One region of the Cytobacillus spartinae genome, then DNA from elsewhere that is predicted to be linked to it. Evidence: riboswitches for the same ligand, from Rfam matches in the RefSeq annotation. Region 1 holds a riboswitch; the other holds the start of a gene.
What was found. A riboswitch is a leader RNA that binds a small molecule or an ion and turns the genes downstream of it on or off. The one in region 1 is predicted to bind S-adenosylmethionine.

Region 1 (15,489 bases):
CTGACAACTCGATATTGGCGATTGAGGCAATAGGCAGAGAAAAGTTAAAATCTCAGCTTTCTTTAAAGATGACTTCAATGGGGTTGGATATTTCTGATGACGTTGTTTTAGGGAATATGCGTAGAATTCTTGACGCAGCTGTGAAAAATAATGTTTTTGTTACAATTGATATGGAAGATTATTCGCGTTGTCAAAAAACGATTGATATCTTTAAACAGCTAAAATCCGAGTATGACAACATTGGTACCGTTATCCAAGCATATCTCTATCGTACAGAACAGGATATGACGGATTTAAATGAATACAATCCGAATCTCCGACTTGTAAAAGGAGCTTATAAGGAATCTCCAGAGGTGGCATTCCCTGAAAAGAAAGATGTAGATGAAAACTTTAAGAAGATTATCAAGATGCATCTTTTAAATGGAAACTATACCGCTGTTGCCACGCACGATGATGCTATGATTGAATATACAAAGCAGCTTGTAAAAGAGCATAATATACCGAATGACCAATTTGAATTCCAAATGTTATATGGAATCCGCACAGAAAGACAACTAGAGTTGGTTAAAGAAGGATATAAAATGAGAGTTTACGTTCCTTATGGGACTGACTGGTATGGGTATTTCATGCGTCGTTTAGCAGAACGCCCAGCGAATGTTGCGTTTGTGTTAAAAGGAATGGTTAAAAAATAATAATGATTTTATCAGGCTACTCTTAAAAAGGGTGGCCTGTTTATTTTAGTAGATTTTTTATTGAAACGCGGAAATGCATGTTAGATTCGCGGAAAAAATGGGATTATCGCGGATATAATGGGGATAACCGCGGGAAAAATAGATTGAGCGCGGAAATATCTTAGTTAACCGCGGAAATACCCGCATTTTAATCGAAGCACCCCCGTCTTCTAGGAGGTGCTTATATGGAGACAGCCCAATACTCCCTTAATATTGTTATAACCTATCTTTTGAATTGGTTATTCTGACTATTCTTCTTATTTTTATGAGCTCTCTCTCCACCAGGCCCAGCATCTCCTTTAACACTGGCTGCACTCACACCTGCTTTAGAGGGATCTTTTTTTAGTCTTGCCATTTGGTTTCACCTCCACCTATTTAGCATCTCGTTTAGGATGCCCAATCTATGTATTATTAGGCTAATTTTAAAGAAAATTGTCCCTAGGAGGTTTGTTCATAAGGTATTAGTATATAAAAATCCAAGAAATCATCTCATCGACAATTTTTTTAGAATAATGAATAGCAACACAGCTATGGACCAACCTATGCCTTATTTTCAATCAAACGTTTGATTAACTAAATTCCGACAATCCTCAACAAAAGACTTTATTATCTTATAAACATTATCTTATTAAGGCTAATACAATTTAAATTAAAGAAAATGTAAATTTCAAAAAATTATTTAAATTTCCGCATCTAATTATTGCGTAAAATATCTAAATATTTTATAGTTATAGTAATAGCTCATTCGTAAGAGCAAAAAATTTTTGTGTGAAAAATGAATGAGTATTCATTCAAATGTTAAAGGGGGAGACCAAGTTGAACCAACAAATTAAAAAAGCAGCTGTCCTTGGATCTGGCGTAATGGGATCTGGAATTGCAGCTCACTTAGCAAACATTGGAATACCTACACTGTTGCTTGATATCGTACCTCGTGAATTAACTGAAGCAGAATCGCAAAAAGGATTAACCCTTGAAGATAAGCAAGTTCGTAATCGTATAAGCGCGACAAACTTACAAAAGCTTTTAAAGCAAAAGCCAGCACCTCTAACATCTAAAAAGAATCTTGCGTTAATCGAAGCAGGAAACTTTGAAGATGATATGGAGCGCTTAAAAGATGTTGACTGGATTATAGAAGTAGTTGTTGAAAACTTAGCTGTTAAGCAACAAGTTTTTGCAAAGGTTGACCAATTCCGTAAACCTGGAAGTATTGTAAGCTCGAACACTTCTGGTATTTCAGTAGAAGCGATGGCAGAAGGAAGATCAGAGGATTTCCAAAAGCATTTCCTTGGAACTCACTTCTTCAACCCACCTCGCTACTTAAAATTATTAGAAGTTATTCCTACAAAACACACTTCTCCTGAAGTATTGGCTTTCATGAAGCAATATGGTGAGGATGTACTTGGTAAAGGTGTAGTAGAAGCAAAAGATACACCAAACTTCATTGCTAATAGAATTGGTACTTATGGTTTACTAGTTACTGTTCGTGAAATGCTTAAAGGTGGATACAGCGTAGGAGAAGTTGATTCTGTTACTGGTCCATTAATCGGTAGACCTAAGAGTGCAACATTCAGAACTCTTGATGTAGTAGGTTTAGATACATTTGCTCACGTGGCAAAAAATGTATATGACCAAGTAGAAGGTGCAGAAAAAGAAGTATTTGAAATTCCATCGGTCCTTCAAGAGATGCTTAACAAAGGCTGGTTAGGAAGCAAGTCAGGTCAAGGTTTCTTCTTAAAACAAGGAAAAGAAATCTTAGAACTTAACCCAACTACTTTAGAATATGAACCACGTAAGAAACTTAAAACAGCTTCTACAGAAATGGCGAAGCAAGAAAAAGGCGCTAATAAAATGAAAGCGCTTGTTTATGCAGATGATCGTGCTGGACAATTATTATGGAACATTACAAGTCCTGCCCTTGCTTACTCTGCTGAACTTCTAGGAACAATCGCAGATGATATCGTTGCAATTGACCGTGCGATGAAATGGGGATTCGGTTGGGAAAGAGGACCATTTGAGTCTTGGGATTCAATTGGAGTAGAAAAATCAGTTGCTAAGATGGAAGCGGATGGCCTAACGGTACCAGCTTGGGTTAAAGAAATGCTAGCAAATGGTCATACATCATTCTATAAAGAAGAAGATGGTGATCAATATTTCTATCATAATGGTGAATATAAATTAATTGAAGAAAATCCAAAAGTGATAAACCTTAAGACACTTAAGAAGAAAAAAGGTGTTATTAAGAAAAATGGTGGTGCAAGCCTAGTTGACCTTGGTGATGGAGTAGCTTTACTAGAATTCCATTCTCAAAGCAATGCAATCGGCTTAGATATCATCCAAATGATTAACTTTGCGATTGATGAAGTAGAGAAGAATTTTAAAGGTCTTGTCATCGGTAACCAAGGTAAAAACTTCTGCGTAGGTGCAAACCTTGGAATGATTTTAATGGAAGCTCAAGATGATAATATTTTTGAACTAGATATGGTAGTGAAACACTTCCATCAAGCAATGATGAAAATCAAGTACAGTTCAAAACCAGTTGTTGCAGCTCCATTCGGTATGACACTTGGTGGAGGAGCAGAGGTATGTTTACCTGCAGCTCACATTCAAGCTTCATCTGAAACATACATGGGCTTAGTAGAAGTTGGTGTAGGTTTAATCCCTGGCGGTGGAGGAAATAAAGAGCTTTACATTAAGCATCTTGAAAACCTTCCGAACGGAGTAGAATTTGACCTACAAAAAGTAGCTAACAAAGTATTTGAATCAATTGCAACGGCAAAGGTATCAACATCAGGAGAAGAAGCTCGTGATAATAACTTCTTAAATAAAGTAGATGGAATTAGTATCAATGGCGATCACCTATTATATGATGCAAAGCAAGCAGTATTAGCTCTTGCTGAAAAAGGTTATACACCTCCAGTTCGTAAAAAAGTACCAGTTGTTGGTGAGCCAGGATATGCGACATTACTATTAGGTGCTCAAGCAATGATGTATTCAGGATATATCTCTGAGCACGATCTAAAGATTGCTAAGAAGCTAGCTTATGTCATCGCTGGTGGAAACGTACCTTATGGAACGGAAGTAGATGAGCAATATCTATTAGACCTAGAAAGAGAAGCATTCCTAAGCTTAGTAGCAGAACCAAAATCACAACAACGTATGCAACATATGCTTGTAAAAGGAAAACCATTACGTAACTAATAGATTTGTAGAATGATAGATAGGTCATAACTTAACCAATTACCTAGCTGAAATAACATAAACGACGAACGGAGAGAAGCCAAGTAAGAATTCTAGCTTGAGCTCCTCCCCTTTTCTAGATATACGGAAAGAGAGGGAATGAGATGAGAGAAGCGGTAATAGTAGCAGGAGCCCGTACCCCTGTTGGTAAATCTAAAAAGGGTACTTTAGCAAACGTAAGACCGGATGATTTAGGGGCACTAGTTGTAAAAGAAACGTTAAAACGTGCTGGAAATTATGAAGGTAATATCGATGATCTAATCATTGGCTGTGCGATGCCTGAAGCTGAGCAAGGGTTAAACATGGCTAGAAATATTGGTGCATTAGCTGGACTTCCAGATACTGTACCAGCAGTAACCATTAACCGCTATTGTTCTTCTGGACTACAAACGATTGCTTATGCAGCGGAAAAGATTATGATTGGTCATGCTGATACCATCATTGCTGGTGGAGCAGAGTCCATGAGTATGGTACCGATGATGGGCCACGTTGTTCGTCCAAACGCGAAGCTTGCTGAAACGGCACCAGAATATTACATGGGAATGGGTCATACAGCAGAAGCGGTTGCTAAGAAATTTGGCATTTCTCGTGAAGATCAAGATGCATTTGCGGTACGCAGTCATCAAAGAGCTGCAAGAGCGATTCAAGAAGGTAAATTCGTTGACGAGATTGTACCTGTTGATGTAAAACTTCGCTCTGTAGGTAAAGATAACAAGTTAGTAGAAAGAGTCATTAAATTTAGTCAAGATGAGGGAGTCCGTGCTGAATCTACGATTGAAACATTAGCGAAATTACGACCTGCTTTCAATATTGCAGGATCAGTAACAGCAGGTAATTCTTCACAAACAAGTGACGGGGCAGCAGCAGTAATGGTTATGGACCGTGAAAAAGCTGATGCTCAAGGACTTAAGCCAATGGCGAAGTTCAGATCATTTGCTGTAGGTGGAGTGCCACCAGAAATTATGGGAATTGGCCCTGTAGTAGCGATTCCTAAAGCTCTTAAACTAGCAGGTTTAGAACTATCTGATATCGGTTTATTTGAATTAAACGAAGCATTTGCTTCTCAATCTATCCAAGTTATTCGTGAACTAGGCTTAGATGAAGAGAAAGTCAATGTGAACGGTGGAGCTATCGCTCTAGGTCATCCACTTGGATGTACAGGTGCTAAGTTAACATTATCTCTTATCCACGAAATGAAGCGTCGTAACCAACAATTCGGTGTAGTAACGATGTGTATCGGTGGCGGCATGGGTGCTGCTGGAGTATTCGAATTACTATAAAATTGACATTAAATTATAAAAAAGTGGGAAGCATTCTAAGCTTCCCTACAAATAGAATGGAGGATTTAAAAGATGGCAAACGAAACGAAGAAATTTATTAAAGGCGGAAGCTTTTTAATTGAAGATATAACTTTTGATCAAATGTTCACTCCAGAGGACTTTTCTGATGAGCATAAAATGATTGCTAAAACAACAGAAGATTTCGTTGAAAACGAAGTTCGTCCACAAATTGAACACTTAGAAAACCATGAGTTCGATCGTACGGTTAAGCTTTTAAAAGAAGCTGGAGAGCTTGGTCTACTAGGTGCTGACGTTCCTGAGGAGTACGAAGGTTTAGGATTAGACAAAATCAGCTCTTCATTAATTACAGAAAAAATGGCTGGTTCAGGTGGTTTCTCACTATCTCATGGTGCACACGTAGGAATTGGATCCCTACCAATCGTTTTATTCGGTAACGAAGAGCAAAAGAAAAAATACTTACCTGCTCTAGCTTCAGGTGAAAAAATCGCTGCTTACGCGTTAACTGAGCCAGGTTCAGGTTCAGATGCACTAGGTGCGAGAACGACTGCAAAATTAAATGCAGAAGGAACTCACTATGTATTAAACGGTGAAAAACAATGGATTACAAACGCTGGTTTTGCTGATGTTTTCGTAGTTTACGCAAAAGTAGATGGCGAGCACTTCACAGCATTCATCGTTGATAGAGACTTAGCAGGAGTTTCTACAGGTGCAGAAGAAAAGAAAATGGGTATTAAGAGCTCATCAACTCGTACATTAATTCTTGAAGATGTTGCGGTTCCAAAGGAAAACTTACTAGGTGAATTTGGTAAAGGTCACGTAATTGCGTTTAACATCCTAAACATTGGGCGTTACAAGCTAGGTATTGGAGCAGTTGGTGGATCTAAAAATGCATTCGAAATGACAGTTAAATATGCAAACGGTCGTCAACAATTCAAGACACCTATTTCTCAATTTAACTTAACAAAAGAAAAGTTCGGAACAATGGCTTCAAAGATCTATGCAGCTGAAACTTCTGTATACCGTACTGTTGGTCTATACGAAGACAATATGGGTCAACTTTCTCTTGAAGAAGCAAAAGACATTAAATTAGTGGCAAATTCAATCGCAGAATATGCAATTGAGTGTTCATTAAATAAATTCTTTGCAAGTGAAGTATTAGACTATGTAACCGACGAAGGTGTTCAAATCCACGGTGGTTACGGCTTCATGCAAGAGTATCCAATCGAAAGAGCATACCGTGATTCTCGTATTAACCGTATCTTCGAAGGTACAAACGAAATCAACCGTCTATTAGTACTTGGAACTTACCTACGTAAAGCATTCAAAGGTGAACTTCCATTATTCCAAAAAGCTCAAGCACTTCAAGAAGAGCTAATGATGCTTATGCCTGAAGAGCCAGGTGATGAGCCGTTAGCACAAGAAAAATACCTAGTTAAAAACGCTAAGAAAATCGGTTTACTTGCAGCTGGTTTAGCAGTTCAAAAATACGGTAAAGCAATTGAAAAAGAGCAAGAGTTATTTGCAAATATCGCTGATATCGTATCAAACGCTTATGCAATGGAATCTGTTGTATTACGTACAGAAAAAGCAATTGCAAAAGACGGTTTAGAGAAGAGCAGTCAAAAGCTTCTTTATACTCAAATCTTCTGTCAAGAAGCGTTCAACGAAATCGAAGCGCATGCTAAAGAAACTTTAGTTGCAGTTGAACAAGGTGACACTTTACGTATGATGATGTCTGCATTACGTAAATTTACTCGTCACACTCCAATCAACGTAATCGCGAAGAAACGTGAAGCTGCTGACAGAATTATCGCAGCAGAAAAATACGTTCTATAATAGTAAAAGTAAATATGCTCCCTTCAATTTATTGAGGGGGGCTTTACTCATTATTAAAAATGAACAACTTTTAAAAGAGGAAATGCGCCAAAAATGTCGAATTAGATAATGAACTATGTTCATTTTGGTAGTAAAAATCATAACTCATGTTATGTTTTTCAAATTTGTTATGTTAATATTCAATTAGGCATTGCAAATATTATGCAAACTTGGATAAGATAACAATTGGGATGGTGGAATAATGGCATTAACGTTTTATTGGTACCCTAAATGTGGTACATGTCGAAAAGCGAAAAAATGGCTTGACGAACATAATGTAGAGTATCAAGAAGTACATATTGTTGAAAATCCTCCTACTCGGAATGAACTTGAGCAACTATATAAAAATAGTGGGTTAGAATTGAAAAAGTTCTTCAATACAAGTGGCCAAAAATACAGAGAACTTGGGTTAAAGGATAAAGTTAGTTCTGCTCCTGAAGATGAATTGCTAAATTTGCTATCTTCTGATGGGATGCTCATTAAACGTCCTATTGCAACAGATGGAGATAAAGTGACAGTTGGTTTCAAAGAAGAAGATTATGCAAACACATGGAAATGAGTTACAAAAAACTGTTAGAGATCAATTAAAAGATCATAGATATTGATGAATTTATGGAGGGATTACGATGAGCACACCAAAAGATTTACGTTATTCTAAAGAACATGAGTGGGTAAAAGTTGAAGGAGAAGCTGTACGTATCGGGATTACTGACTTTGCACAGTCAGAACTAGGAGATATCGTTTTCGTTGAGCTTCCTGAAGTTGGCGATGAGATAACAGCTAACGAGCCATTTGGAAGCGTTGAATCTGTTAAAACAGTCTCTGAGCTTTATGCCCCAGTTAGTGGGAAAGTAGTTGCTATAAATGAAGATTTAAATGATAGCCCTGAATTTGTTAATGAATCTCCATATGAAAAAGCATGGATGATTGTAGTTGAAGTTTCCGATATGACTGAAGTGGAAAACTTAATGACTTCAGAACAATACGAAGAAATGATTAAAGAAGACTAATATTAAAGAACAGCGTCCAATATGGGCGCTTTTTTTCGTTTTTTTGAACATTATTGGGTAAGCTATAAACAGACCTTCTTATTCTGTATATGAAAGGACTGTGCCAACATGAGCTTAAAGCAACAAAAGATAGATGTTACAGATCGAGTAGTGGGTAAATTAAAAAACGGGGAAATTGAATTATTCTTAGAGAATGAGCGAATCGGTAAAATGACCATCCCAACTGGTTGTCAGATAGAGTTGGATCATCATTTTGAAGGGAATCAAGAGAAGATCTACCAGCACGTCACTGCTCCCACAGATCCAGAACCAAGATATACGGATTGTGATGAAGGCGGTTGGTGTTAGTTGACAGCGGTCTTAAAACCGCTGTTTATTTTTTAATCAATAATCCTGAATTTGTGAAATACAAATAGCTTCCTTTAAAACCATTTTATTAACTATATTAAAGGAATTAAACACCACTAAATCGAATATTGAATAAAGTAAGTAAAGACAACTCGTTCATAGGGTGATTAAAATGAATCAATTCAATGAACCAAATGTAGATAAAGTAATTATTGTAGAAGGTAAATCTGATAAAAAGAAAGTAGCTATGATTGTTAAAGAAGATGTTGAGATCATATGTACAAATGGTACGATTAGCATTACTAAATTAGATGAGTTAATCGAAACTTTGTATGGAAAAGAAGTATATATATTAGTGGATGCTGACGATTCAGGTGAAAAATTACGAAAGCAGTTTATCAGGGAGTTTCCAGAAGCAGAACACTTATATATTGATAAAATGTATCGTGAGGTTGCAACGGCCCCAGAGAATCATCTGGCAACAGTACTTTTAAGTGCAAATATCGACGTTTATACCCAGTTTTTAGATCGAGGATGATACCATGCAGGACTGCTCCAAAAAAGATATAGAAGAAATGCTAGGGGAAGAAGGAATAAATGTTTTATATTTATACACTCCCATGTGTGGCACATGTCAAGTAGCGGGGAGAATGTTAACCATTGTACAAGAACTTACTCCACACATGACTTTTAGAAAAATAGATCTAAATTATATTCCAGACTTAGCCGAGAAGTGGTCTGTTGAGAGTGTTCCGTGTCTTCTAATTTTTAGAGGTTCAAATATTGAACAAAAAATCTACGCCTTTCATTCAGTTCCCTACTTATATGAGACTATAAGAAGTATTTCCTAATCAGACCTTTTCAAAAAGGGGTCTGATTTTTTTTGGGAAATTAAAGTTGTCAAAAAATTATATATTTACTTTATTTTAAAATAAGATTATGATTATTTAGGGTGACGAAATATTTGTAAATGCGAAATATTAAGGAGTTTACATAATGGCAATATATAGGGAATGGGCAGCTCAAATTAAAAGTTACAATCGAAATATTATGCTATCCATGTACGCAACAGTCCTTGCTCAAATAGGCTTAGGGATTTTTATGGTTATTTACAATTTTTATATACGCGAATTAGGGTACTCGGAGCAGGTTAATGGACAAATTATATCCATGACGGCACTAGCAACGGCTATCATCCTTATACCTGCTGGTTTACTAAGTGACAGAATTGGTAGAAAAAACGCCATGCTATTTGGTGGTCTAGTCGCAGGCTTTATTTTACTCTTTAGAAGTGTGGTCGAGGTTCAAGGGTTATTAGTTACATTTGCTTTTGCTACTGGACTTGCAACCGCCTTTTTACAAGTTTCTAAGATTCCATGGTTAGCTGAAAATTCAAAGCCCGAGCAAAGGGTACATTTGTTTAGTATTCATTTTGCCATTATGACTGGCGCTAATGTAATCGGTAGCCTTAGTGGTGGCTTCATGACTGACTTTTTCTCCATCTTTTTTTCAGAACTAGTAAGTATTCGACTTACTTTAATGATTGGTAGTATTATTTTTCTAGCAGGAATATTTCCTATACTTCGTTTTGATGAAAAGAAAGCAATAAAGAAAAGTGAAAAGGCTCTTAAAGTGCCTTTTAGAACTAAAGTTAACACCCATCGTGATAGTTTAAAAATAATCGCTTTTTTTGCTATTGCACAGTTAATTATTGGCTTTGGTGCGGGGTTGGTTATCCCTTACCTAAACTTGTACTTTGCAGATCGATTTGCTGCTTCTAATTCTTTGATTGGATTCATTATTTCTCTTGGTCAGGCAGCAACAGCATTTGCCATGATTATTGGACCTATGATGGTGCGCCGATTTGGAGAGGTAAAAGCTGTTGTAATCCTTCAACTTCTTTCTTTGCCGTTCTTGTTATTAACAGCCTATACCGAAAGCATATGGTTGGCAGCAATCGGCTTCTTATTCCGACAAGCACTAATGAATGCGGGAAATCCGATTCAGATGTCGCTCATGATGTCTAAAGTTGGTGATTCTATGAAAGGTTTAGCCAATTCGGTAAACCAAATGGTATTCAATTTAGGGTGGGCTCTGATGGGGCCAGTTTCGACAGGAATTGTACTCATGTACGGTTCATATTGGGGGTATGCGTATGTCTTTACGATAACGGCCACTCTATATTTGGTGGGTTCTATCTACTTCTTTATCGTATTTAAAAGTATCAACCGACCTAAACCGACAACTTCAACTGTACAAGCGAGTTAACATCCAAATAAATGACATATTTCTCGGGAAATGAAAGACAATGCCAAGCATTGTCTTTTTTTCTGACTGTTCCTATGATTTTGTCGAACAAAAGATAGAGGATTGAGTAAGGAAAAAGGGAATATATTATATAGCTACTTACTTGACATCATAACCGTTTCATATAGGCACATAGAGATATTTGCACGTTTTTTTATTTTTTTGCAGATATAAAGGATATTTTTGTAGGAATCAAGTAGATATTTGCAAACTGAAGCGATAAACGTTTAGTTGTCACACCAATGTCACAATTGAGCAGGGGGGACGTCTGTGAAGGATCACTTCTTAGCATTTGTACAAGAAGCAAATAATAGGGGACATTTAGCTAGATTTTTTGAAGGGGTATCAATTCAATTGGCAATAAACACCGATAAGGAAGTTTTTTATTTAAGTATTCAGGACGGAGTAATTGAATGTAGAGACCATATCGACCATGAATCTGCTGTCTCTATAACTGGAGAAGACAAGCATATAAGTGCTTTGCTAATGGGGGAAATTCGTCTTCGTGAGGCCATTGATCTAGGTAACCTACATGTAAATACTAACTTCAGAACAACGCTTTATTTAGAAACTCTCTTTTTATTATCAAAACCGTATGAAAAGATTTCCTATGCTAATTAATGTATCAGAAATTTCAAAAAATATATTGACTATTTTAAAAAGCCCATGATATTATCAATACAAGATTTAGGCTCATGGTAAACATCAACTTAATAGTTCTTATCAAGAGAGGCGGAGGGACTGGCCCTACGAAGCCCGGCAACCGGTTAAGATACACGGTGCTAATTCCAGCGGAGCAACTTTGCTCTGGAAGATAAGAAGAGATGAGTATACACCCCTCTTCTTATGAAGAGGGGTTTTTTCAACTCTTCTTTTTAGAATAGTAAAACCATTTATAAATTGAAAAGGAGAGACGAGAAAATGAGTGAACAAAAGAAAAGTTATCGTTTAGAAACATTAGGTGTGCATGGTGGACTAAGTCCTGACCCTACAACAGGTGCGAGAGCAGTCCCAATCTATCAAAATAATGCCTATCAATTTCAAAGTACCGAACATGCTGCGAACCTTTTTGGACTAAAAGAACCTGGTTACATATACACTCGAATTCATAATCCTACAGTAACTGTATTTGAAGAAAGGGTTGCCCTTCTAGAAGGTGGGGTTGGTGCACTTGCAGTATCAAGTGGAATGGCTGCTATCACACTGGCTATTTTAAACATAGCAGAGGCAGGTGATGAGATTGTTACAGCATCTAATCTATATGGAGGTACCTATAACCTTTTCGCAATCACCCTTCCAAAGTACGGAATTAAGGTTAAATTTGTCGATTCAACCGACCCGGAAAACTTTAAGGAAGCAATCACGGAAAAAACAAAAGCAGTTTTTGCTGAGACGATTGGAAACCCTAGTTTACGTGTACTAGATATAGAAAAAGTAGCAGAAATAGCGCACGAGGCAGGAGTGCCTCTGATTATTGACAATACATTTGCAACACCTTATCTTTGTCGACCAATTGAGCACGGGGCAGATATTGTCATCCATTCAGCTACAAAATGGTTGCTAGGAAATGGTACGACACTTGGTGGGGTGATTGTAGACGGTGGGAAATTCGATTGGAATTCACCTAAATTCCCTGGCTTTACTACGCCAGATCCAAGTTATAACAATTTAGTATATAGTGAAGCCCTTGGGCCTGTTGCATACATCATTAAAGCGCGAGTTCAGTTATTGAGAGACCTAGGTCCTTCCTTAAGTCCACAAAATGCGTTCCAATTTACATTGGGGCTAGAGACATTGCATGTAAGAATGAAAGAACATATAGCGAATACTAAAAAAGTTATCGAATATTTAGAAGGACATCCTGCTGTGAACTGGATTTTATACCCTGGACATGAAAAACACCCAGACAAAGAGCTTGCGGAAAAATATTTCCCTAAGGGTGCAGGAGCTGTTGTTGTATTTGGGATTGCAGGTGGAAGAGAAGCAGGGGCAGCTTTAATTAACAACTTAAAGCTATGGGCTCATGTTGCAAATGTCGGGGATGCAAAAAGTTTAATCATCCATCCGGCAAGTACAACTCATCAGCAATTAGACAGTGAGGGTCTAAAGAAGGCTGGAGTGCCTGAAGACTTAATTCGTCTATCCGTCGGTATTGAAAACGTAGAAGATTTAATTGAAGATCTTGAGCAAGCCATTGAGGCCGCTACCGGTTCTGTGTCATTAACCACAAACGTTTAACCAGTTTTTTCTATTTAAATTTTTCTAATAATTATCGTTGACACCCTATTTTATCCGTGATACGATAGCACTCGTGAATAAAACTACTTATTCAATTAACCTATTAACTTAATAAAGACTTTTTTGCTCTTATCAAGAGAGGTGGAGGGAAGTGCCCTATGAAGCCCGGCAACCGTCAATCATACGTTGATTGAAATGGTGCCAATTCACACAAAGCATATGCTTTGGCAGATGAGAGAAAGGACGATAAATATTGTGCCTTTCTGCTTATTTGCAGAAAGGCTTTTATTATTTTTACAAACACCCAAATGGTTACTCTTAGTATAAAAAAAGGGAATAACATGCCTAAGGGAGTTAAAGCTAATAAATAAGTCTTGTTTATATATCTGAGTAGTTTTATCCGAAAAATCGGGTAAAAGGGGTGACAATAGATGATTTCAATTAAAGATGTTAAGAAGATTTATCCTTCCAAAAAGGGGAAAGTAACTGCTGTTGATGAAGTGAATTTAGAAATAACCGAAGGAGAGATCTTCGGAGTAATTGGCTATAGTGGAGCTGGTAAAAGTACACTAATTAGAATGTTGAACGGACTAGAAATTCCTACTGAAGGTTCAGTAACAGTTGCCAATCGGATGGTTTCTAAAATTAGAGGCAGTGAACTAAGAAAAGCTAGACAAGAAATTAGCATGATTTTTCAGCACTTTAATTTACTTTGGTCTAGAACCGTTAGAGAAAATATCGCCTTCCCATTGGAGATTGCTGGGGTTAATAAAACTCAAAGATTAAAAAGAGTCGATGAGCTTATTAAACTCGTAGGACTAGAGGGACGTGAGGATGCCTATCCATCCCAATTAAGTGGTGGTCAAAAGCAAAGGGTAGGGATTGCAAGAGCGATTGCCAATAACCCAAAGGTGTTACTTTGTGATGAAGCAACCTCAGCATTAGATCCACAGACTACTGACTCTATATTGGAGTTACTTGTTGATATTAACAAACAATTAGGATTAACGATTGTCCTTATCACACATGAAATGCATGTCATCAGAAAAATTTGTCACAGAGTAGCCGTAATGGAAAATGCAAGGATTGTTGAATTAGGGCCTGTCCTAGAAGTATTTAAGAACCCTCAGCAAGAAATAACAAAACGCTTTGTACAGCAAGTAACAGAGCCAGAAGAAACGAAAGAAACAGTGGGGCATCTATTAGAACAATATCCGCATGGTAAGGTCGTACAACTTGGGTTTGTAGGAGAAGCAGCAGAACAGCCTCTCATTACTAACTTAATACGTCATTACGATGTGACGGTTAATATCTTGCAAGGGAAAATATCTCAAACGCAAGATGGGTCATATGGAACTTTATTTATTCACTTAGACGGAGAAGAGAGCGAAGTTTCAAAAGCAATTGATTTTATCCATTCCCAGCAAGTTGGAGTGGAGGTGATGACAAATGGTTGATTTCATGGAAAGAATTAAATGGGAAAAATTAATCGTAGCTACACAAGAAACCATTTATATGACATCAATTTCTGTAATTGCCACCTTTATTTTAGGCTTACTGCTAGGATTATTACTCTTTCTAACTGATAAAGGTAACATTTGGGAAAACAAACCGATTAACATCGTCATCGCAGCGATTGTGAATATATTTAGGTCAATTCCATTCATCATTTTAATTGTTTTACTAATTCCTTTTACAAAGTATCTAGTAGGATCGATGCTTGGAGCAAATGCTGCATTACCTGCTTTAATTATCGGAGCAGCTCCATTTTACGCTCGTATGGTTGAAATTGCTTTAAGAGAGATTGATAAAGGTGTCATTGAAGCTTCTCAATCTATGGGCGCAAAGCACAGTCAAATTATTTTTAAAGTTTTAATTCCTGAGTCATTGCCTGCGTTAATATCAGGAATTACCGTTACCGCTATTTCACTGGTTAGTTTTACCGCGATGGCTGGAGTAATTGGTGCAGGGGGATTAGGTCACTTTGCTTACCTTGAGGGCTTCCAACGCAATAATTCATTCGTAACTTTAGTTGCAACAGTATCCATTTTAATCTTAGTTTTTATCATCCAACTTGTTGGAGATTATTTTACAAAAAAAACAGACAAACGATAACAGGAGGAATTTTCACAAATGAAAAAGAAGCTAACAGTATTTATAATTGCACTACTTACATTGGTACTATCTGCTTGTGGCGGTGCTGCTAACGATGATTCAGCAAACGGTGAAGAAGGAAATGTCAAACTAGTTGTAGGCGCATCTGCTGTCCCGCATGCTGAAGTTCTTGAAGAAGCAGCAACATTGCTTAAAGATAAAGGGATTGATTTAGAGGTAGAAGTATTTACAGATTATGTTTTACCAAATATCGCTTTAAGAGATAAAGAAATTGATGCAAACTACTTCCAAACTCCTGGCTACCTTGCTCTACAAATGGAGGAGAAT
Region 2 (15,489 bases), on a different contig from region 1:
TGTAATCTTTCTTCTGAGGTTAATAGCCCTACACGTACATAGCCTTCTCCCCAACTGCCGAACCCGATCCCAGGAGCTACAGCAATATGAGCTTTTTCTAAAAGAAAATCAGCAAACTCTTCTGAAGAAAAACCATTAGGAACCTTTAACCATGCAAAGAAAGAGCCTCTCGGTGCAGAAACTTCCCAGCCTATCGACCTTAAACCACTAATTAGAGTATTGCGCCTTTTTTCGTAAAGATCATTTAACTCTTGTACACATTGTTGCGACTCGGTTAAAGCTGCTGTGGCTGCTTCCTGTACAGCTCCAAATAAGCTAACATAAAGATGGTCCTGAAGTAAATTAATTGCAGAAATAACACTTTCATTTCCAACGGCGAAACCAACACGCCAACCTGCCATATTATAGGTTTTGGATAAGGTATAAATTTCGATTCCAATATCCTTTGCCCCTTCGGTCTGCATAAAGCTAATAGGCTTCTGTCCGTCAAAACCAATTGCACCATATGCAAAATCATGAACCACACAAATATCGTGCTGTTTAGCAAGTTTGACCGTTTTTTCAAAGAATTCATTGGTAGCCACTGCTCCAGTTGGATTGTTCGGGTAATTCAAAAACATTAGCTTACCCTTTTCCAATTCCTCAGAACTCAGTTCACTGTAGTCAGGTAAAAAGTCATTTTCTTCTTTTAACGGCATCGTAATCATTTCCGCTTTAGCAAGTGCCACACCTGACCAATAATCAGGATAGCCTGGATCAGGGACAAATACACTTTCTCCTGGATTTAACAAACATTGTGGGATTTCTACTAGACCCGCTTTTCCGCCAAAGAGAATGGCTACCTCTTTGTCAGGATCAATGGTAACTCCGTATTCACGTTGATAAAATTGAGCAGCACCCTCTTTTAATGAGCGAAACCCCTGAAAGGGAGAATATTTATGATTAATAGGATTCTCTGCAGCCGACTGAAGTCTCTGTATGATATGTTCAGGTGTCGGTTGATCTGGATTGCCTTGTCCTAAATTAATGACATCAAAGCCCTCTTGAATGGATTGATTAACCTTCATAACAAGGGAAGCGAAAAACTGTTTTGGAAGAGATTTTAATAAATCCGATTGAGGATAAACTTTCATTTTTCCACCTGCTTTAATATTTTCATTTTTTAAAAATTTTTGTTGAAAAACTAGTCACAAAGATATAACGTATTTGACAGATTGTAAAGCATTTATTTAATATTTTTACTTATGAGGTGATGACTGTGTCAATCAAAATATCATGTATACAAATGGATATTGCCTTTGGCTTGCTCGAGAAGAATTTTGAAAAAGCTAATCATTTAATGGAAAAAGCAATGGAACATCGTCCTAATATAATTGTTTTGCCTGAGTTATGGACAACTGGATATGATTTAACAAGACTAGATGAGCTTGCAGACGAATATGCTGAAAAGAGTCTAACATTCTTGAAAGAAAAAGCAAAGCAATTTCAAGTCCATTTAGTTGGTGGATCTGTAGCAAACAAGACAGACGAAGGAGTATTTAACACCCTGTTGGTAATCGATAAAAATGGGGAGCTCGTCCATCAGTATAGTAAGTTGCATCTTTTTAAATTGATGGATGAGCATCTATATCTTTCAGCTGGGAAAGAAAAAGGATTATTTACACTTGATAACCAGTTCTTTGCTGGGATGATTTGTTATGATATCCGTTTCCCAGAATGGATACGTTCGCATACAACAGAAGGAGCAGAGACACTATTTGTTGTGGCTGAATGGCCCCTAGCAAGGCTTTCTCATTGGCGTTCCCTATTAATTGCAAGAGCCATTGAAAACCAATGCTATGTGATTGCTTGCAACCGCTCAGGAGCAGATCCAAACAATGTGTTTGCTGGTCATTCGATGATCATTGATCCTTGGGGTGATGTTGTAGCAGAGGCTAGTGAAGCTGAAGAGATTTTGACAGGAGAAATTGACTTGGAAAAGGTGAAAGAAGTAAGAAGTATGATACCGATATTTGCCGACAGACGTCCGGAATTGTATTAGGTTAATTTATAAAAACGTATTGACAAGAATAATGATTTGTTGTTATGATTCTCATCAGTGAATATTTTCTGAAAATTAATTTTTCTCTTATCAAGAGCTGGCAGAGGGATTTGGCCCGATGAAGCCCAGCAACCGACCGTAATTCCATTGTGAGATGGGGCGATATTTGTTCGCCGGATTTTATCCGTAAGGCACGGTGCTAATTCCACCAGATTTATTCTGGGCAGATAAGAGGTGCGAAGTCTAAGCTTCAAGCCTCTTTCAAATGAGAAAGAGGCTTTTCTTATGGGGAAGCCTCCAATTAGGAGGAGTTTAAAATGACATTACAACAAAAACAACAGCAACAAACATATGAGCCTTTAACTGAAAGTACAGCAATCGAATTAGCTAAGAAACTAAACTTATTTTCTGATCAGGCAGTCTTACAAAGTACAGAGATTGGTGATGGTAATTTAAATCTCGTATTTAGAATTGTGGACCAAGAAAATAATCAAAGTGTGATTATTAAACAAGCCCTTCCTTATGCAAAGGTAGTAGGTGAAAGTTGGCCGTTAACATTAAAGCGGGCAACCATTGAGTCAGATGCACTAAAAATATTTAAGGATATTGCGCCTGATTTTGTACCAGAAGTTTACTTTGCTGACGAAGAACTGGCTATAACCGTTATGGAGGATCTATCTCACCTTATTATTGCTAGAACAGGTTTCATTCAAGGAAATGATTATCCACTGCTATCAGCACACCTTGGAAAATACTTAGCAAGAACATTGTTTTTGACTTCCGATTTTGGGTTAAAGCCTGCCAAGAAAAAAGAATTAGTAGGGCAATTTATTAATCCGGAGCTTTGTAAAATTACAGAGGACCTTATTTTTACAGATCCTTTCTTCGATGCACCTACAAATAATTTCGAACAGGAACTCTTAAAAGAAGTTAACCAAATATGGAACGACCAACAGCTTAAGTTTCAGGTTGCCCTTTTAAAGAAAAGCTTCTTAACGGATTCTGAAGCGCTATTACACGGTGACCTTCATACAGGAAGTATCTTTGTATCCGAAGAAGAGACGAAGGTAATTGATCCTGAGTTTGCTTATTTTGGCCCAATCGGCTTTGATCTAGGTCAAGTAATCGCGAACTTACTATTCCAAGCGATTGCTAATTCGGAAAAACGCGAAGTGATTTATAATCATATTGAAGTGTTTTGGACTACGTTTGTTAAAGATTATGAGGCTCTATGGAACAGCCAAAATGAAGAGCCACTAGCTACAACAGAAGGATATTTGTCTTTCCTTCTAGAGAAAGCATTAAAGGACGCTATCGGCTTTGCTGGATGTGAACTTATCCGCAGAACGATCGGTCTTGCACATGTAGCGGATTTAGATGGAATTCAAGATGACACAGAACGTATAGAAGCAAAAAGAACAACGTTATCAATTGGTCGTGAACTAATCGTGAATAGAAACCAATTTACATCGATTCAACAGCTATTAAGTAGCTTATAACAAATTACAGGTATCTTCTATATTGGAAGATGCCTTTCCTTTTTCAACCACATTTATATAAGCACTTCCCTTAGGGAGGTTAGTTCACATGCTCCAGGGAGTACACTCCATACTCCCGTGGTGTATGAAAGCCTAGTTTTTCTGCCAGTTTAATAGATCCTACATTTTTAATGTCACAGTCCCAACGGGGTAGGATGAACCAGTTATGTTGTTTCGCGAATTCACATATACGTCCCCGTCTATAAAGTGATCAAGTACTGAATAGGCAAATGTAGGGGTGAAAGGAAGTTCCTCTAAAAAACTTTGTATAAAGGAATAATCACTTAAAGCTAACTTTTCCACTTTTAACCCTCGCTCTTTGCCCAAAATTCTTCAGGGTTTAATTCGTAGATCCCATTTTCTCTATACATATATTGATTAATGATAAACTCCCTTCGGATGGTTGCATAGTCCTCATGGAATTGCTTTATATATTCGTTTAACTCTTTCTCCTCGTACTTTTTCCCCATCTTTAATCCACGGATGATGTATTCAAATACAATTAATTTCTTCTTCCTTTGTGCAGGGATATTTTTTAACTTACCTTCTTTAAAAAAGTTATCAATTACCTTTTGTCGTTCAACAATCGATTTCTCCATATTATCTTTCTCCCCTTCTTTTTTCTCAATAAGTTCCATAAGGACACTAGCTTGTTGCCTAATAACCGAGGTATTTAAATGAAAATATAGTGTGTTCTTATCTCGTCTATCGTAAACGACGTTAATATCTCTTAGCTTATTTAAGTGATGGGTAATGGTTGGCGGTGTTAATCCTAGTTTTCCAGCAATTGCTTGACCATGAAGTGGCCCTTTTGCTAATAGAGCAATGATTCGAATCCTTGTTGGATCCCCTAAGGTTTTGTGAAAAGAAACTAAACGATTTAGTTGCATAACCGACTCCTCAATTCGATATTTATCTAATTAGATTTATATCAAATTAATTAATGTGTGTCAATGATGGCTTAGGTTTCTGCTTACTATTTAGAAATTAGGCACAAAAATACCACCTTCATGATAAAAGGTGGTTAAATATCTACCTTGGTTATAGGGTTACTCCCTCTATTTCTAATAGCTTTTCTTTAATATCAATTTTGTTACCTGCATACCCGGTAAGTGATTGATTTTTCCCGATAACACGGTGACACGGAATCACGATCGGGAGTTTATTGGCTTTATTGGCTAAACCTACTGCCCTTACTGCTTTTATGTTGTTAATGGAATGGGCAACATCTTGGTAGCTTCTCGTTTGTCCGTAGGGAATTGCTCTCAATACATTCCAAACAGACATTTGAAAATCCGTGCCATCATATTCGATTGGTACGTCAAACTCCAATCTTTTTCCTAAGAAGTACTCCTCTAGCTGCTGTATCACCCTTTTTAGTATTGGGTGCTGGGATTGAGGATTCTCACCCTTTAAAGTAGCTTCTTTTTTTAAGAAGTCTTCTTCATTCAGATAAATAGCAACTAACTTTTCATTTTGACTGACAATATGTAATTCACCTATTGGGGAATCAAATTTCGTATATTCTCTTTTATCCACTCACTTGTTCCCCTTTTTTAAAGGTAAGTAAATATTAAATGTCGTACCAACACCTAATTCACTTTCTACTTGGATATTCCCCTCATGCTCTTCAACAATCTTATATGTGACCATTAAGCCTAAGCCTGTGCCTCTTTCCTTTGTAGTGTAAAAAGGCTCCCCTAACCTCTTAAGCTTTTCATCAGGAATACCACTACCTTCATCCCTGATCGAGATATGAACTTTATGGTCATCCGTTTCTTTCATGATAATCGTGATAATTCCCCCTGTGGGCATAACCTCGATTGCGTTTTTTATAATATTGATAAAAACTTTCTTCAACTGATTTGGTTCGCAATAAATAGAAGGGATTTCATTTCCAAGAACCATGTTAAATTGAACATTATGCAATACGGCTTGAGCACTAAGTAGATCCACTGTTTCTTGCATAATTTTAGCCACATCTTTTTCCACAAACATGACGGCCTGAGGCTTCGCTAAGATTAAGAATTCATTAATAATGGAGTCAATTCGATTCAGTTCTGTTGTAATAACGGAAAAGTACATCGAATGCTCCTCTTTAAATGAGTCTTCTAGTAATTGAATAAACCCCTTTAAAGCAGTCATTGGATTACGAATTTCATGAGCGATTCCCGCTGCTAACTGACCAATGACATTTAATGTATCAGATTTTCGAAGCTGTTCCTCCATATTAAGCTTATCTGTTATATCCTTAAATACAGTAAGGCTGATATTTAATAGAACATTATGCTTACTGGAAAACTCGAAATATTTTACATTACCTGATTCTAACCTCAGCGGTAATATGCCCTTTATCTGACCGTTTTCTAACAGAACTTTCCTCTTTGCATAAATTTCATCCTCAACTACATTTGAGTATTTTAAAAAGTTAAAGAATGATTTGCCTACTATATCATTTTTTGAAAGCTCAAGCATTCTCAAGCCGGATTCATTTATATCTATGATTTCCGATTTATCGTTCCATAGTAGAATCCCTTCAAGAGCTCCTTCAAAGATATTTCTAAACTTTCGTTCACTATGACGAAGCTCTTCTTCCATTCTATATCTTTCTGTAACATTTCGCAGAATGATTATATTGTTTCCATCCACTGCATTTAATTTTGACGTAAATTCTAGAATCTTATTTTGGCCATTAGGCATTAAAAATAATAACTGATCTCGTACAGATCCAGTACTCTTTAGGGTGTTCACTATTTTATAATACTTCTCGTCTTTTAAGGGAACAAACTCATCGAGTTTTCTTGTTTTCAGTTCATCTAGATGACATTCAAATATTTTACATGCAGAGTCATTTGCATCTATCACTTGGCCATCATTGTCCCAAAAAACAATTGCATCAAGCGCTTCTACGAATAAGTCTTTATATAGTTCTGAGTTTTTCTTGACCTTCTGCTCTAGTACATTTTTCTCGGTTACATTTCTTAATATGGTTATGTATAAGTTACTATCTATTAATTTATTTGCTATAAGATCAAAATACAGGGTATTATCACCGTTTAGCAAAGGAAGGTTCCCTTTAGCCTCATTTTTCCGGCTTAAAATTTCCATGATTTTCTTAACCTTATATTGTCTGTCCTTAGGTATATGAGACTCTAAGTTAGACTGAATTAAGTCATAGCGGTCTATACCAAGCACTTCACAAATAGAGTCATTCACATCTATAATGATTCCGTTCTGGTCAAATATTATGATCCCGTCAGAAATAGAAGAAAAGATATTACTTAATTTATATTCTCTATTTATTTCATCTTTACAGTTCTTCTTATGATCACTGTCAATAGTAGGCTTCACATTAAACCCCCTTTTGGGATATTACATATGGCTGTTTCCGCATAGATTCTAGCTATACGTATATCGTCTCCAAAACGGATTCTATGCTGTTTCGTGGCATCTTTCCTCCCAAAATAAAGAAAACAGCACCATAATTCGTTCAAAAGCAATTTTAAAGTATTTAGATAGCACCAAAGTTTACGAAAAGAGCCTTACATATAAACAAATTCTACATTATTTGGCAAATCCCTTTCAATATGAGTATAATACCAGTACTTTTTATCTAGTAAATTAAACATATGGAATTTTCTAATAGATTTACCTTGTTTAAGAGGAAATTGAATTTTAAAAAAGTGGACTAGAGATACTCCTTTTAATCTAGAATAAAATCTAGTTAACAGGATATAATCTCTGCCCACTATTAATACTTTACAATTTAAACTTTGAAATCATAGAATTCATTTGCTCTGCAAGCTCGGATAACGAGTGAGCACTATTTGAAATTTCTTCCATCGAATTATTCGTTTGAAGAACGGACGCACTTGCTTGTTCAATACCTGCTGCAGATTCTTCCGATACAGACGCGATATTCTCAATACTGTTATTCATTTGAGCGGATCCTTCAGAAACCTCTTGAAGACTAGTCGAAATATCATTTACACTCTTCGTCATTAAATTAACAGCACTGTAAATCTTTTGGAACGTTTCTCCAGTGACTCTGATTTGATCCGTACCTTCCTCAACTTGCTCATACCCATTTTGTAAAGAAGAAACGACTTCGTTTGATTCTATTTGGATACCTTTTACAATATTCGTAATGTCAGACACTGAGTGAGAGACCTGTTCTGCCAGTTTTCTAACTTCGTCCGCAACTACTGCAAAGCCTCTACCATGTTCGCCCGCACGTGCAGCTTCGATTGCTGCATTTAATGCTAGTAAGTTCGTTTGAGCCGCAATATCCTGAATAACCTGAACAAGGGTAGAAATTTCTTTCGTACGGTCGTCTAGGCCCTTAACTTTTTGTACGGAACCTTTCATAATATCATTAATTCTTACCATTTGGTTTTGTGATTGTTTCATTAAAGTGTCGCCTTGTTTCGTTAAATCTAGTACTTCATCTGAAGCCTCTTTAATGACCAAACCACTCTCGTTTGCCGAATCTACCTTTTGTAGATAATCTTCCATCATCATCGCTAATGTTGAAGAAGAATTAGCCTGCTCCTCTGCACCTCCAGATAGCTCCTGCATCGTTGAAGCAACCTGTTGACTAGCAGCTTTTACTTCATTTGCTGATTGATTTAGGAAATCACTTCTATTTGATACATCATTAGAAACAGCTAAAATTTCTTGAATCATCGCTTGAAGCTTTTCTTTCATAGAATTTGTAGCTTTACTCAATTCAGCAATTTCATCTTTTCCATTGTAGGATACTAATTCTACATTCAAATTCCCTGCGGAAATTTCATTCGATACTCTTACGATTTCACTTAATTTATTTGAGATGATTTTACCGATTAATAGAATACAAGCAATTCCTAGAAAAGCCGAAACTACAATGGAGACAACTAGAACAATTGTTGCTGTTACTAAACTAGATTTCGCTGCCTGAACTGCACTACTTTGTTCTTCCTTTAAAGAATTTCTAAGTTGATCAATTCTTAAGACGGTTTGGTAAACAATGTTATCTACTTGTAATTTACCTAGTTTAAACTTATACTCATTTCCAGCTTCCATTTCAGGAATAATAACGTCTTTAAATACAGCTGAGATCTTCTTGTCATTTTCATCGATCTGTTCAAATAATAGCTTTGATTCTTTAGTAGTTAGCATCGGTTGGATTTGTTGTTTTAATTCATCGAAGCTAGCAGAAATATCATCGATTTGGTCCATATAACGTGGTTTTTCATCAATAATATATGTACCTATCATACTCCCTTTTTGGTGGAACATCGCTGAAGCTTCTGTAATTAGTAGAGCTTTTTCACTAGACTCTTGCATAACATCCATTTTGTTATTAGCTACAGTTAAAAGAGAGAAAGTAATAAGTGAAGATATCGTAAACAATCCGATAGTTACAAATAGGGCAACCCCATACTTTTGACCTAATTTTAAGTTTTGCCAAAGTTTGAAATTGGTTAGCTTATTAAAAAACTTCCAATCTCTTTTGGTACCTTTGTTTTTCTTTACTTTTGGTTGCTTAATTTTCTTCTCTTTTTTACTAAATAATTTCTTGACCCCGTTCACCCTTCTTCCTCCTTATGTAAAAAATATTGTCGAAAGTGATAGTAAATTATGAATAAATAAAACTTTTTTACTAGATTCTTTTATTATAATAAAAAAATTATTACTTTTGAAGAAATAGTTTCCAACATTCTTAATGTATTTTTATGTAAAAAAGCAAAGTGCATAAAATACACTTTGCTCGAAGTTATAGTAACATATCGTTATTTACGCTAATTTCTTAGGATAACCATGTATTTATAATAACTAGTTTATGACTTACTACCCCTTCGATTTTACAAATACTTTTTTCCTATAGTTCTATAAGAAGGGGGTTTCATGCCTTGCTTTTAGTCGGTTCCACCTTTTTTCTACTTCATTCTCAAAATCCAATAACATTTCCTTATTTTCTTCTTTTAATAGATGCTTCGTTTTCCCCATAAATTTTAGCCAATCCGATAGAGGAATTCTCTTATTCTTATTTTCCGGATCATAAGTAATCGTCGTTTCACCTTGTTCAACTTCATAGAGTGGGAAGAAACAAGAATTTACTGCTGCCTCCATGATCGTTTGACCATAGCGGTCCTCAGATTTCCAGTTTAGTGGACAAGTTATTAATATTTTTCCATAAACGGTACCTACATTTTGTGCATACCATTGTGCTTTAGCGGCCTTCTTGATTAAGTCCTGAGGGAACGCCTCTGATCCTGTAAACACATACGGGATGTTCGTTGACGCCATGATTTGTGCTGTATCTTTATGGTGGAACGCTTTTCCTTGTTGTGCCTTACCGACATTTGTTGTACTTGTCATATGACCTAGTGGTGTAGAATATGACATCTGTGATCCTGTGTTCATATATCCTTCATTATCGTACTCTAGCATGATGAGCTTATGATTTCGTAGAGCTGTTCCAATTGCAGAGCCCATTCCGATATCCATTCCCCCATCGCCTGTAATCATGACGAAAGTGGCATCTTCAGAGACATTAATTTCTCCCCGTCTTTTTAGTTCAAGGAATGCTTCTAAAGTGCCAGATAATGTAGCTGCTCCATTTTGGAATAAGTTGTGAATCATTGTTTGCTTATGAGATGAATAAGGGTATGAAGTCGTTACCACATAAGCACAGCCGGTTTGGAATAAAACGACAATATCTCCCTCAATCCCTTTAAAGAATAGTTCAAGTCCGGAGAAGATTCCGCACCCAGGACATGCCCCGTGTCCAGATGCAAGACGTTTAGGCTTAGTTGTTAAGGCTCTTAAAGGAGGAATTTTCACTTTTAATTTATTGGTTTCCTCATCTAACGTTACATCAATTAGTCCAGACTTGTAGACGTCTCCATGTTGTGGTTCAATCACTGGGGCTAATACATGCTCTTGATTTCCCGGGACATGGCCATAGTAGTCAAAAGGCTTACCAGCATACCCTTTGTCCTTTGCCTCTAAAGCCATTTCAAAGAACTTTTCAGCATCATCTGCATAAAAGTCTTTACCACCCAAACCAAATACTCGACTTAACACGATAGTTTGATTCTCTTTATCTTCCTGCAATGCAGATTTTACTTCATGAGTTAAATTCGGACCATGTGCCCCATAAGAATCTGCTCGCTCTCCAACAAGCAATGCCTTCACATTTTTTAAGGCTTCACGAATTTCTTTTGCAGGGAATGGACGGATAATATTTGGACTGATTACCCCCGCTTTAATCCCTTTTTGTCGAAGCTGATCTACCACATCTTTTGCTGATTCAGCAGCAGAGTTTAATAAGAAGAGCGCCACCTCTGCATCTTCCATTCCATACAAATCTAATACTGGATATTCTCTACCAGAGATTTTCGCATACTCTTCCGCAACTTCCTTAAACACTTCACCTGCATTGTACATCGCTTCAGATTGCTGATAATGGTTGTTAATTAAATCGTTACCATCCATATGAGCACCAATCGTAACTGGTTTTTTAGGATCGCGCGCAAAATGATAATGAGTAGGGCACTCTCCTACAAACTGTTGAACGACATCTCTTTCTTTGAAATACTGTACCTTCCTCTTCTGGTGTGATGTAAAGAATCCATCATATGCAACAATAACAGGAAGACGAACCTTAGAGTGCTCAGCAATTTTTAATGCCATAATGTTCATATCATATACAGCCTGCGGAGTTCTCGCCGTCAAAATGACCCAGCCTGTGTTTAAAGCATAATAAAGGTCGGAGTGGTCACCACGAATATCCAAAGGACCACTGATGGATCTTGTTACTAGGTTCATGACCATTGGAAATCGTGTTCCCGATTGAACTGGTAATTGCTCAAGCATATACATTAATCCGTTCGCACTTGTTGCGTTAAAAACACGTGCACCGGTTGCCGCAGCACCATAACAAATACCTGCTGAACCATGTTCACCATCAGCAGCAATTAATGTGATATCATGGAGCCCGCGTGATTTCATTTGATCAAGATATTGTGCAACCTCCGTTGAAGGCGTGATAGGAAAATACCCCATTAGATGATAATTTATTTGTGCAGCTGCCATTGCAGCCATTTCATTACCTGATTCAAACGTTGTTAGTTGCTCAGGAACTACGTCTACTTTCAAATCTCTTTCCAGTGTAGCCATTATGAAATCCCTCCTGATACGTACGGAAAATGTTGCTTTACTCTGTTAGAATCAGCAAAGCCTATTGTTTCACGCAATTCACTTAATGCACTAGTTGGACATGCCTCTACACATTTTAGGCATCCTTTGCAATACTGATAATCAATGCCTTTTAAAAACATCTGCTTTCGACCACGTTTGTCTTCTCCTTCTTCCCAAACAAAACAATAGTCGGGGCAAACTGTGTCACAAGCAGCGCAATTAATGCATTGTTCTTGTTCAAATTGTGGAAGGAAGCCTTGACGAGATCCGCTTAAGTCCTTCAATACACTATTGGCCTGTGATGTTATGACTCCACCAATCTCTTGCGTTTCATACCCAAGCAAAGGGAGTGGTCTTATAAAAGATTTACCTATCGCATCAATCGGAGCTTCATATGACTTAAACTCCACTTCAAAATAACCTCTATCAAAAGTGCGAATATTCGGTTCGACTAGATGAGGATATTTTTTTTCAAATGTATTTCTTATTACATTTCTCATCGCATCAGGGTCTAAGAAGTCACAAATTCTAAAAAGTGCTCCAAGCATCGCTGTATTAACCTTTGTTTTTTCCTCGACTGCAATGGTTAGAGCATCAACAATCGCTAAAGTACCATATTGTATCTGTAAGTCATCTTTAATATCATCAAATTTTCTCGTTGAATTCACAAGGACGATTCCGTCAGGTGTTAATCCACTAACAACATCAACTGTTTTATACAATGCTTCATGAAATACTCCGATAACATGCGGCTGTTCAATCGGACTATGTGCACGGATTTCAACCTCTTTATCGCAGAAACGTACAAAGCTTTTAACTGGTGAACCTTTCTTCTCTGATCCATACGAAGAGAAGTTTGAACCATTTAAGTCAAGGCCAAGAACGCCTGCTTCAGCTAACATTTTCCCTGCTAAATTAGCTCCTAATCCACCGATGGATTCTAATCGTATTTCAAAAAAGCCTAGCTCATTCTTTCTAGGTAAAATTGACATACTTTTCCCCCTAAAATATATAGATTAGATTTTATCCTCTTAAAAAGGCCCCTAAAATCCCCTTGTTATATTTTATGTGAACGTTTTCTATTTCGCTGTGATAAAAATCATACACCCGCCAAAAAACTACTAAAACAGTTATTTCTCTTTGAGGAAACCTTATGTTTGTTAAAGAAAAATTTAAACAAACAATTATATAACAGGTGTTAAATTGTACTATAACAGGTTGTTAACCCCATGAAAACTCTCCAAGTAGTTTCCAAATAAAAGAAAAAAGACCTACCTTTAAAAGGCAGGTCTAAAAATCTAATCTTCTAAATATCTATTTATCTTCAACAACCACATAAGTAGCCTTAATAGGACCGTGAACACCCACAACCAGTATCATTTCAATGTCAGCTGAATTACTTGGCCCAGTAATAAAGTTTATACATGAAGCAATGTGTTCAGCGTTTTTTGCTTTCTCTCTGATGAGTCTTGCAGCTTGCGTCATTCTTGGTACAATACTGCTTTTAGGAATAATAATGATAGAAGTTGCTGGTAGAAAACTAACGGTTCTCCCTTTATTTTTATCACTAAAAAGAACCGCAGTTCCTGATTCCGCTAATGTTATATCACTAAATGTAATTCCTACATTAGCTTTCTCAGCTTTAACTATGTTTTCTTCCCCTTTAGTTGGATCCCAAACATGGACATCAAGCCCTTCTTGTGGCCATTCTTCATTGATAAGATCAGTAAGTCCGAAATCGTTAAAGCGTTCATCCCCCCAAGAAACAATTGGGCCACCGCCATAGGAATTAACTACATCTTTAATCGATGTTCTCAAATCTTTTGAATGGGTAAGAATCATATTGGTGTGTATGTTGGCACACTGTGTACGTAACACCTCTACTAAATCATCCTGTGTAGCATCTTTAAGCACTTCATCTTGGGGCGTGTGTTTCCATATAGGTCTATCAATCTTAGTTGGATGAACATCACGACCTAACCTGGAGGAAACCTGACTTAAGAATACTTCGCGATTGTGTATCGTTCCTTTCATTATTGGTCTCCTCCCTTTGGACGATTTTTGAACCAATCTCTGAATCTTTCTTTATTCGGGGCTGGAAACTCTCGGATTTCAGTCCATGCTTTTAATGGTCCAGGACCATTAGATATTTTATCCCCAACAGTAAAAGGATTCATTGCTGTTGGTGCTATTTTTGAGCCTAGATTATATAGTGAAGGTGATGCAGCGCCAAGACCAAATGCTTTCATGGCAAGCTTTTCAGATATTGGTGCCCGCCCTTCTTTTTCTACAATAACCTGTCTATGTTTATGAAGTAGTTCATGCAACGGAATTTTAACTGGACATGCCTCGGTACATGCCGCACACAATGTAGATGCATACGGTAATTCTTTGTAATCATCGTACCCTCCAAGTAATGGAGAAAGAACAGCCCCAATTGGACCTGAATAAATAGAACCGTATGAATGTCCCCCTACATGTCGATATACTGGACATACGTTGACACATGCAGCACATCGAATACATTGAAGGATAGACTGGAATTCACCGCCAAGGATTTTGGACCTGCCATTATCAACGATCACTAAATGGAATTCCTCAGGTCCATCAACATCACCTTCGTCCTTTGGTCCCGTTAAAACCGTGATATAACTAGTAAGCTTCTGCCCTACTGCACTTCTCGTAAGGAGACTCACTAGTACTTCCATTTCTTCAAATGTAGGAACTAATCTTTCCATTCCCATTACCGTAATTTGTGTTTTCGGTAAAGCTGTAACTAAATCAGCATTTCCCTCATTGGTTACTAGGGTAATAGACCCTGTCTCAGCAATTGCAAAATTACAACCTGTGATACCAACGTCAGCGGTCAAGTAATCTTGTCTGAGTCGTTCACGTGCATGAAGAGCAAGCTCTTCTGGCTTTTCCGTATTTTTATATTCGAGCTTTTCTTTAAATATATCACGAATTTGTTCCTTGTTTTTATGAAGAGCAGGGGCAATAATATGTGATGGCGGATCATGGTCATCAACTTGAAGGATGTACTCTCCTAAATCCGTTTCAATAACCTCACAGCCTACATCCTCTAAACAAGCATTCAAGCTAATTTCTTCCGTTACCATTGACTTTGATTTAACTACTTTTTTGGCATTCTTTTTCTCAATAACACTTTTTATATATTGGTTCGCTTCCTCAGCTGTTTGAGCAAAGAAAACATGACCACCACGCTTGCTTACATTCTCACTTAGTTCATATAAGTAATAATCTAAATTCTCTAAGACATGCTGCCTAATTTCTTCTCCGTGAGAACGCCATTCTTCCCAATTGCCTAACTCTTCGGCAGCATTTAAGCGGCGAGTATGAAGCCGTTCCTGAGCTCCAGAAACAGCCCCACGCATAAATGAATTATTTAGTCCTTTATCCACACGGGTATTGAATTTGTCCGTGCTAGTTTTCATCGCCATATGAACGATTCCTCCTTCTTATATTGTTCCTCGGAAGATTAACGGTTGTTTAGAACCTCTGCTATATGCAGGACTTTTATCGGTTTTCCCTTTCTCACAATACGTCCACCAATGTTCATTAAACAACCACCATCAGCACCTATTAAGAAGTCAGCCTCCGTTTCTTCAACATGCTGGACTTTTTCATCCACCATTTGCTCAGAGATTTGAGCCATTTTCACTGAAAACGTTCCTCCGAATCCACAACATTTTTCCTTTCCTG

Region 2: it holds a riboswitch for S-adenosylmethionine, as region 1 does, so the genes downstream of both, mtnK (S-methyl-5-thioribose kinase) here and ACFYKX_RS17090 (O-acetylhomoserine aminocarboxypropyltransferase/cysteine synthase family protein) in region 1, are expected to answer to the same signal.

The regions. Positions count from the first base shown of each region.
Region 1 is NZ_JBIACK010000009.1:58,637-74,125, forward strand. Features, by position in the region: gene ACFYKX_RS17030 (proline dehydrogenase family protein) at 1-692, shown strand, start outside; gene ACFYKX_RS17035 (YuzL family protein) at 955-1,086, opposite strand; gene ACFYKX_RS17040 (3-hydroxyacyl-CoA dehydrogenase/enoyl-CoA hydratase family protein) at 1,527-3,929, shown strand; gene ACFYKX_RS17045 (acetyl-CoA C-acetyltransferase) at 4,073-5,248, shown strand; gene ACFYKX_RS17050 (acyl-CoA dehydrogenase family protein) at 5,321-7,105, shown strand; gene ACFYKX_RS17055 (arsenate reductase family protein) at 7,347-7,703, shown strand; gene gcvH (glycine cleavage system protein GcvH) at 7,771-8,154, shown strand; gene ACFYKX_RS17065 (YusG family protein) at 8,263-8,502, shown strand; gene ACFYKX_RS17070 (toprim domain-containing protein) at 8,675-9,040, shown strand; gene ACFYKX_RS17075 (thioredoxin family protein) at 9,045-9,353, shown strand; gene ACFYKX_RS17080 (MFS transporter) at 9,499-10,770, shown strand; gene ACFYKX_RS17085 (SCP2 sterol-binding domain-containing protein) at 11,080-11,430, shown strand; SAM riboswitch class I at 11,527-11,630, shown strand; gene ACFYKX_RS17090 (O-acetylhomoserine aminocarboxypropyltransferase/cysteine synthase family protein) at 11,731-13,047, shown strand; SAM riboswitch class I at 13,174-13,285, shown strand; gene ACFYKX_RS17095 (methionine ABC transporter ATP-binding protein) at 13,479-14,504, shown strand; gene ACFYKX_RS17100 (methionine ABC transporter permease) at 14,497-15,162, shown strand; gene ACFYKX_RS17105 (MetQ/NlpA family ABC transporter substrate-binding protein) at 15,181-15,489, shown strand, end outside.
Region 2 is NZ_JBIACK010000017.1:75,889-91,377, forward strand. Features, by position in the region: gene ACFYKX_RS23740 (pyridoxal phosphate-dependent aminotransferase) at 1-1,133, opposite strand, end outside; gene ACFYKX_RS23745 (carbon-nitrogen family hydrolase) at 1,253-2,041, shown strand; SAM riboswitch class I at 2,126-2,275, shown strand; gene mtnK (S-methyl-5-thioribose kinase) at 2,359-3,540, shown strand; gene ACFYKX_RS23755 (GNAT family N-acetyltransferase) at 3,620-3,769, opposite strand; gene ACFYKX_RS23760 (hypothetical protein) at 3,700-3,882, opposite strand; gene ACFYKX_RS23765 (DUF2087 domain-containing protein) at 3,885-4,469, opposite strand; gene ACFYKX_RS23770 (methylated-DNA--[protein]-cysteine S-methyltransferase) at 4,621-5,118, opposite strand; gene ACFYKX_RS23775 (PAS domain S-box protein) at 5,119-6,930, opposite strand; gene ACFYKX_RS23780 (methyl-accepting chemotaxis protein) at 7,339-9,153, opposite strand; gene ACFYKX_RS23785 (thiamine pyrophosphate-dependent enzyme) at 9,451-11,745, opposite strand; gene ACFYKX_RS23790 (2-oxoacid:acceptor oxidoreductase family protein) at 11,745-12,758, opposite strand; gene ACFYKX_RS23795 (LutC/YkgG family protein) at 13,081-13,800, opposite strand; gene ACFYKX_RS23800 (LutB/LldF family L-lactate oxidation iron-sulfur protein) at 13,800-15,227, opposite strand; gene ACFYKX_RS23805 ((Fe-S)-binding protein) at 15,266-15,489, opposite strand, start outside.